2 regions of the Agrobacterium sp. NPDC090283 genome follow, and region 2 is predicted to be linked to the other one. Evidence: predicted binding sites of a transcription regulator. Region 2 holds the regulator's gene; the other holds the start of a gene.
The links. Region 2 encodes LexA, which represses DNA repair genes until DNA is damaged. Its sites were predicted from a motif close to TGTTCNNNNTGTGTTCNG; they were not measured.
Positions count from the first base shown of each region.

Region 1: ACIQUH_RS24335 (energy-coupling factor ABC transporter ATP-binding protein) is a predicted target of LexA. The motif match lies at 2,115-2,132, and genes of this name have one in related genera.

Region 1 covers NZ_JBIVYG010000022.1:39,967-44,124, forward strand. The annotation lists gene ribB (3,4-dihydroxy-2-butanone-4-phosphate synthase) at 1-598, shown strand, start outside; gene ACIQUH_RS24330 (winged helix-turn-helix domain-containing protein) at 882-2,078, opposite strand; gene ACIQUH_RS24335 (energy-coupling factor ABC transporter ATP-binding protein) at 2,351-3,031, shown strand; gene ACIQUH_RS24340 (CbiQ family ECF transporter T component) at 3,028-3,633, shown strand; gene ACIQUH_RS24345 (biotin transporter BioY) at 3,666-4,158, shown strand, end outside.
Region 2 covers NZ_JBIVYG010000001.1:538,475-542,632, forward strand. The annotation lists gene ACIQUH_RS02675 (ComEC/Rec2 family competence protein) at 1-1,021, shown strand, start outside; gene ACIQUH_RS02680 (glutathione S-transferase family protein) at 1,042-1,719, opposite strand; gene lexA (transcriptional repressor LexA) at 2,159-2,881, opposite strand; gene ACIQUH_RS02690 (TRAP transporter large permease subunit) at 3,129-4,158, opposite strand, start outside.

The DNA of each region.
Region 1 (4,158 bases), on a different contig from region 2:
GAATGACGACGGTACGGTGATGCGCGGCCCGCAGGTCCTCGATTTCGCCGAAAAACATGGCATGAAGCATGTTTCGGTCGCCGATCTCATCGCCTATCGCCAGCGCAAGGAAACGCTGGTGGAGATGGAATCCGCCTTCACCATCGACACCCCCTTCGGCCCGGCCAAGGCGCAGACCTATTCCCTGCCCTGGGATCCGATGCAGCATATGGCGGTGATCTTCGGCGATATCAGAGACGGCGTCGATATTCCCGTGCGCCTGCATCCGGAGAATGTCGCCGACGACGTATTCGGCGACCGCCAGCCGGTGCGGCACTATATGCAGAAGATCGCCGAGGAAGGCCGCGGCGTCATCGTTTATCTGCGCGAGGGTTCCGTCGGCGTCGGCCAGGTAGCCGGACGCCGCAAGGCGCGCGACCCGGACGAGGCGCATGCCCAGGCCCGTTCGCGCGAGAATGAATGGCTGGAAATCGGCCTTGGCGCGCAGATCCTGAAGGATCTCGGCATCAGCTCCATAAAGCTGATGACCACGCGCGAGCGGCATTATGTCGGGCTTGAAGGCTTCGGCATCAAGATTTCGGCGACGGATATCGGGTGATTTTGAGCGCTAGTCCAGCGTCAAAGCGCACTGGTCCAGCGTCAAAGCGCAATTATGGGGCGAGCGGGTGCGGCATTTTTCTTCTCCCCGCCGGGGAGAAGTCCGCGGCAGCGGGATGAGGGGGCAAGCTCTCCGCATATCGCTAGCGTCACCCCCTCATCCGACCCTTCGGGCCACCTTCTCCCCGGCGGGGAGAAGAAACAAGCCGCGACACTGCGGCATCGCGGATCGGTAACCTTGCGTCTGGCAGGCACCTGTCTCACACTCATCCGTGCGGAAAACCTCAATTCTCCTCCCGCCAGCCCTCCAGATAATTCACGCTCTCCACCCCGGTAAACTTCGCCAGCCTCATCAGTTCCGCGTCGAGCTTCTCCAGCCGTCCAGCCGAGGCGCGTACACCCGGCTCCAGCCAGAGACGACGAACATCCAGCGTGCCGCCCTTGCGCTCCGCCTTCATGTCGATACGGCCGATCAGCCGGTCGCCCTCCAGAAGCGGAAAGACATAATAGCCATATTGCCGTTTCGGCTCCGGCACGAAGACCTCGATGCGATAATAAAAGCCGAATAGCCGCTCCGTGCGATTGCGGTCGCGCAGCAGCGGGTCGAAGGGGCTCAAGACCCGGACGCGGGCGGTGGGTTCCGGTACATCGCTCAGGTCGGCGGTGAAATCGGCGAAGGCAAAAGACGGGCGGGCAGTGTCGCCGTCGCTTGCAAGAAGCGAGACCTCGCAGAGCTCGTCGCGATGGCTTTTGACCCAGTCCCTCGCCTCCTGCGGGGTAACGAGGTCGAAAAAGGCGGCGATTTCGCCGTGGGTGGCAAAACCAAGCCGCTTCAGCGCCTCGCGGCAGGCCCAGTCGACAAATTCGGCATGCTCCACTTCGGTTTCGTGATGCTCGCCGGGAATGACCCGTTCGGCGAGATCATAGACCTTCTGGAAATTCACGCGGCCGGAGATTGCGAGCTTGCCGGTGTGCCAGAGATATTCAAGCGCGGTCTTGGACGGGTGCCAGTTCCACCAGCCGCCGGACTGGTGCCCCTCCTCCTTCAGCTCCCGCGCCAGAACCGGTCCGCTTACCGCAATGCGCTCCAGCGTTTCGCCGAAAGCCGCATCGAAGCCCTCGCCATGCCATTTGCGCCAGCGCTCCTGAATGATCGGCTCGCGGCGGCGGAAGCGATGTTTCCAATAGGGATAAAATTCCGTCGGCAGGATGGAGGCGTCATGCGTCCAGTGTTCGAAGAGCGCGCGGTCCTTTTCCAGCAGCGTTGTCAGGTGGCCGCGCCTGTAGGTCTGGTTGCGGGAAAAGATGATCTGGTGGTGAGCGCGCTCCACCGTGCCGATGCTGTCCACCTGCACGAAGCCGAGGTCAGTGATGAGCCGCAGCAGCCCGTCCTTGGAAAGCGCCTTGCCGGGCGGAGAGGAAAGCCCCTGCCGCGCCAGAAAAATCCGCCTTGCCGCTTCGTTCGAAACCTTGATCGTCATGGAGGGAAAGGTAGAACGGCTTTTTCAGGATTGCAATGTTCTTTTTTTGTTCTTTTCTTTCTGTTGGTAACGTGCGTGGTCCACACCCACTGTTCCCCTTCATACCGGCCTTGAGCCGGTACCCAGCCGGCACGCGTCCGTGTGACGCCCCCCCCTTTCAGCCCACGGACTTGGGCTGGCTGGATTCCGGCTCAAGGCCGGAATGACGGAAAGGGAGCGCTTGGTGCTAGGAAAAATCGATGCCGTGGATTATGCGAGAGAGCATGAAAAACTTGGAAATCCGTTTCGACTTTGCCGGCGTGGCCTTCGAAGGCCGGCAAGCCTTGCAGCCCCTGTCTCTCACCATGACAGAACGGCGCATCGGCGTGATCGGCCTCAACGGTTCGGGCAAGACCACCTTTGCACGGCTGATCAACGGGCTGACCAAGCCGAGCGGGGGCAAGGTGTCGATCAACGGTCTCGATACCGTGACGGATGCCAAGGCGGTGTTGCGGGCGGTGGGTTTCATCTTCCAGAACCCGCAGAACCAGATCATCCTGCCGATCGTACGCGACGATGTCGCCTTCGGCCTCAAGCGGCTCGGTCTCGGCAAGGCGGAAACCGAAAGCCGGGTGAAGACCGTTCTCGCCCGGCTGGGCATCTCGCATCTGGAGGAGCGGCGCGCCCATGAACTTTCCGGCGGCGAGCTGCAGCTTGCGGCGCTGGCGGCCCTGCTGGTCACGGAACCGCAAATCCTCATTCTCGATGAGCCGACCAACCAGCTCGATCTCAAGAACCGCACCATCGTCGAGAAAACCATGGCGGCGCTGTCGCAGACGCTGATCGTCATCACCCACGACCTGCCGCTGCTTCAAGGTTTCGACCGCGTGCTGGTTTTCCATGAGGGTGCCCTGATTGCAGATGCCGCCCCCGATGAGGCCGTCGCGCATTATCTGGAGGTGGTCTCGCGATGAAATCGCTGCACGTTGAAGGCACGGGCTGGCTCTACCGCGTTTCGCCGCGCCTCAAGCTCCTGACGCTTACGGGTTTCAGCATTGCGCTGTTCCTCACCCGCGATCTGCTGCTTCTCGGATGTGCCGTGGTTCTCGCCGCCGCCATCCTGCGCGGGACGCGGCTGCCCATCCGGGAGATCGGCCTGCGGCTGCGCCCGGTGATGCTGACCATCTTTCTCGTCGCCGGCTTCAGCTATCTCCTGCTTCCGGCCCACGATGCCAGCGTCAATCTTCTGCGGCTGACGGCGCTGGCGCTCCTCGCCACCGCCGTCACCATCACCGTCAGCATTTCAGAGTTCATGGACGAGATCGCGCTTGCCGCCGCCCCGCTGGAAAGGCTGGGGCTGGTGAAGGCGGCCGATATCGGGCTCTCGGTCGGACTGGTGGTGCGCTTCGTGCCTGAGATCGTCAACCGTTACCATGCGGTGCGCGATGCGCATCGGGCGCGCGGCCTGCCGGTGCGGATGGCCACCATCATCGTACCGCTGGTCATTATGACGTTGAAGGATGCCGATGCCATTGCCGACGCCATTGACGCGCGCGGTTTCAGAGGCCAAAGCTGACGACCAGATAACCATCCGGAGTTTTAAGCGCCATGACGACCCGCGACCTTGTGCTGATTTCGCTGTTTTCCGCCATCATCATCGCACTCGGGCTTCTGCCGCCGATCACGCTCGGTTTCATTCCGGTGCCCATCACCGCGCAATCGCTCGGCGTCATGCTGGCCGGCGTCGTGCTGGGCGCGAAACGCGGCACGCTTGCGGTTCTGCTGACGATCCTGATCGCAGCCATCGGCCTGCCGGTGCTTTCTGGCGGGCGCGGCGGTCTTTCGATCTTCACCACGCCGACGACGGGCTTCCTGATCGGCTGGATCGCAGCCGTTTTCGTGACCGGTTTCCTCTCGGAAAAATTCGTCCATCGCGGTCAGTCGGCACTGGCGCAGGGTATCGGTTTCTTCGTCGCCAGCCTGATCGGCGGCGTGGTCGTGCTTTATGCCTTCGGCATCACCTATCTGGCGGTGGTCGTCGGGCTCGGTTTCGAAAAGGCCTTCATGGGTTCGCTCGCCTTCATTCCGGGCGATGCGCTGA
Region 2 (4,158 bases):
GACGGCGGTCTATTCAGTCGAGCATTTTCAGCGTGTCACCACCTATGGACTTTTCGCCAATCTGGCCGCCATGCCGCTGATGTCGCTCATCGTCATGCCCTTCGGCCTTGTCGCCATGTTGCTGATGCCCTTCGGGCTCGACGCGCCATTCCTGAAGGTCATGGGTTACGGCATGGCCCTCGTCATCGAGGTTGCGCAGGAGGTGGCGTCCTGGGGAGGAAGTGCGGCAACGGGACGTCCCCATGACTGGTTTCTGGGTCTCGCCTCGGCTGGTTTTCTGCTGCTGACATTGCTGCGCAGCCGGCTTGCGCTTCTGGGCATGCCGTTTCTGTTCCTCGCCTTTGGCCTGTCGGCGGCCGCGGCCTATCGCAATCCGCCTGATCTGCTCGTTCATGAGGATGGTGAGCTGGTGGCGTTACTGGAGGACGGTAAAGTCTATACGACGAAAACACAGCCGCAGGGTTTCGTTTATGGTCAGTGGCAAAGGGCGCTGCTTTTGCCGGAACAGCCTGTGCCGCCGGTCTTTCTCAAGAGCGAGACCAAGACAGCCAAAGTGGCTTTGACCACGAAGGCGAAGCTCGATCCGAAAGAGATGAGCGCTGTCGCCCGGCGGATGACGGTGGCCCTGAGAGACGCCGCACCCGGTGTTTTCACCTGCAGCAAAGGTATATGGTGCGCAGCGCGCGCGGGAAGCGGCGAATGGATCATCGTTCTGGAAGACGGTCGCTTTGCCGGAAAGGCCTGCGATATCGCCGATATCGTCATCGTTTCCCGCAGAACCTCCTTCTCCCAATGCCGCTCGGGCGCGCTCCTGTTGAATCGCGATATTTTGCGACGGATCGGTTCGCTGGAGCTGGACTTCGCAGACAGCGATCAGGCAGGGGTGGTCGGCAGGTTGGGCGCCGCAATCGCCGGAATGGACAGGCCCTGGAGCGAACATCGCTATTACGACTGGAAAAGCGGCCATTTTGAACACGACCTGCCTGATGCCGTGACCCGGTTGCTGGCGGCGCCGCAATAAAGTGCCGCCAGCATGGATCGTCAGGCCCTTATGCGCAAATCCGCGGTCACGTCGCCGATCCCGGCGATTTCCTCTTCATGCGCCGCGTCGCGCCATGTCTCCTTCAGTCCGGCCTCGTACCATTCGCGCATGGCGGGAAGGGCAAGCAGCCGGTCGCAATAGGCTTTTGCCGCGGGCGAAAGTTCCGCCCCATAGCTCTGGAAACGAAAGGCCACCGGGCAGAAGAAGGCATCGACCGCCGTGAATTTCTGGCCCGCAAGATAAGGCCCGCCGAATTTCGCGAGACCTTCGCTCCACAGCGCATCGATGCGCTTTATATCGGCCGCAAGCCCGGTGTCGCCACCCTTCGGTTTTACGCGAATGCCGACCGACATGGGATATAGATTGCGCAGCGAAGAAAAGCCCGCATGCATTTCGCTCGCCGCCGAACGAGACCAGGCCCTTGCCTGCTTGTCGCTCGCCCAGACGCCCTGGTGTCGCTCCGCCAGATATTCGGCGATCGACAGCGATTCCCAAACCGTCACTCCCTCATCGACAAGGCAGGGTACCTTGCCGGTCGGAGAGAAGGTGGAGAAGGAAACGCCTTCGCCGAAGGGAACGAGTTTTTCATCGAAGGCGATGCCGAGCGTGCGCATCAATACCCACGGCCGCAGCGACCATGAGGAATAGTTCTTGTTGGCAATATAAAGATCGTACATGACGTGCTCCCCGATATGACGCGCATTTCTATAACGGCGGATGGGCCTTGGAATATTGCAAATAATCCATGGCTCCCATAAGCGGCATTGATGGATGGGAAGGTGAGGTCAGGGAAAAAGAGGCGCATCCACGTCACCACCTGGAGATGACGGCGAGACATATGGCGACGCGATTTGCAACCTGCATCCTCGCTCAAGGAGATGAAGGGTGCTCATTTCCTTGAATTCAACCAGCCGCCTCTTTGCCCTTTCCTGCAGCACAACGAAAACATCTGGCATGAATCCGGAACCATCCTTCATGACAAAAGACGCGCCGATCCGCTGGACGATTTCTCTTTACTTCGGCAAAGCCGCATTGTTCCAGAAAGCAAACCGCGATGCTTCAAAGGGAGCGTCATCTTTCCCGATGACGCTCCCACCGAAAAAAAGGCGCCGTCAATTAATGATAACGGCGGATCAGCCCAACCAGCTTGCCCTGGATTTTCACCCGGTCCGGTCCGAAAATACGGGTCTCATAGGCGGGATTGGCCGCTTCCAGAGCGATGGAAGCTCCCTTGCGGCGGAAACGCTTCAGGGTCGCTTCTTCATCATCCACCAGCGCGACGACGATATCGCCCGGATTGGCGGTGTTGCCGTTGCGGATGATGACGGTATCGCCATCAAAAATGCCGGCCTCGATCATCGAGTCGCCCTTGACCTCAAGAGCATAATGTTCGCCCGAACCCAGCATGTCGACCGGCACGGCCACATCGTGGGTGTTGTTCTGGATGGCGGAAATCGGCACGCCGGCGGCGATGCGGCCCATGACCGGCACGGTGACGGCGCCGCCGAGATCATTGGCTGGCGCCTTGGGGGCAGGGGCCGGTTCCGGCGTCTTCGGCTTGCCGAGGCTGCCTTCGATGACGCTGGGCGAAAAGCCGCGCTGCGGCCTCGCACCCGGCGTGTAGGCCTCCGGCAATTTGATCACTTCCAGCGCTCGTGCCCTGTTAGGTAGCCGGCGAATAAAGCCGCGCTCCTCGAGCGCGGTGATGAGCCGGTGGATGCCGGATTTGGAGGCAAGATCGAGTGCGTCCTTCATTTCATCGAAGGAGGGCGGCACGCCGGACTCTTTCATTCTTTCATGAATGAAGAGAAGCAATTCCTGCTGTTTGCGCGTGAGCATGAGGAAAACACCCTTGAGAATCGTCGTTGAAGTCGCGAAACAAATACAGAACGAACACTATATGTTCCATATGTGTTCCGCAATCCCCTAAAATTTCGTGAAGGGTGTATCGCAGATGGTGATTTGATCGTCGAAACCGTGAACAAAGCGGATTTGATTACTTAAGCGAGGTGTCTCGAACGCCAAAACCATCGGCCGGGGAGAATCGGCCGATGGTTTCCGTTGCCATTTTGCTGCGGGCTGAGTGTCAGTAGATCGTGAGCGCAGGAATGAAGCTGACCGCGATGAGAAGCAGCATCGCCATGGTGAAGAACGGCCACAATTCCCTCGTCGTCGCGCCGAGCGGCGCTCTGGCGATGGAGGACGAGATGAAGAGCGTGGTGCCGATCGGTGGCGTATAGAGCCCGATACCGAGATTGATGACCATCATCATGCCGAGCTGCACCCGGTCGAGCCCGATCATATCCGCAAGCGGCACGAAGATCGGTCCGAGAAGCAGGATCGACGGCGGCAGATCGAGCGGCATCCCGATGATCAGCATCAGGATGTTCATCATGAGAATGATCAGGATCGGGTTGGAGATATTCTCCGCCACCCAGGTGGCGAAATGCTGGGGAGCCTGATCGAAGGTGAGGACCCAGCCTACCGCCGCACTGCCCATGATGACCAGCATGACGACGCCGGTTGCCGAGCCCGCCTCGACGAAATTGTCGCAGAAACGTTTCCACGTCAGATCGCGATAAAAGAAGATGCTGAGCACGAGCGAATAGACGACAGAAAGAACGGCGACTTCCGTCGGCGTTGCAAAGCCGAAGCGCAGGCCGAGGATGATCAGGATCGGCAGAAGGATTGCCGGCAGGCTGCGGAATGCAAGGAGCGCCAGATCGCGCTTGCGGATACTTTCGTCACGCACGGCATAGCCCCGCCGCACAGCGATGGCCCAGCAGACGAAGATGAAGCCCACTGCCATGAGCAGGCCCGGCAGAATGCCGGCTATGAACAGATTGGCGATGCTGACACCGCTGACCAGCGAATAGAGGATCATCGGGATCGACGGTGGGATAAGCACGTCGATGACCGCCGAGGTGGCATTGTTGGCCGCACAGAGGGGGGCAGGGTAGCCTTGGCGTTTCTGCCATGGAATGAGCACCGAACCGAGCGCACTCGCATTGGCGACCGCCGAGCCGGAAACGCCGCCGAACACGACCGAAGAAATGACCGTCGTGGAAAGCGGGCCGCCGCGCCAGCGCTGCATGGCCTTGGAGGCGAGTTCCAGA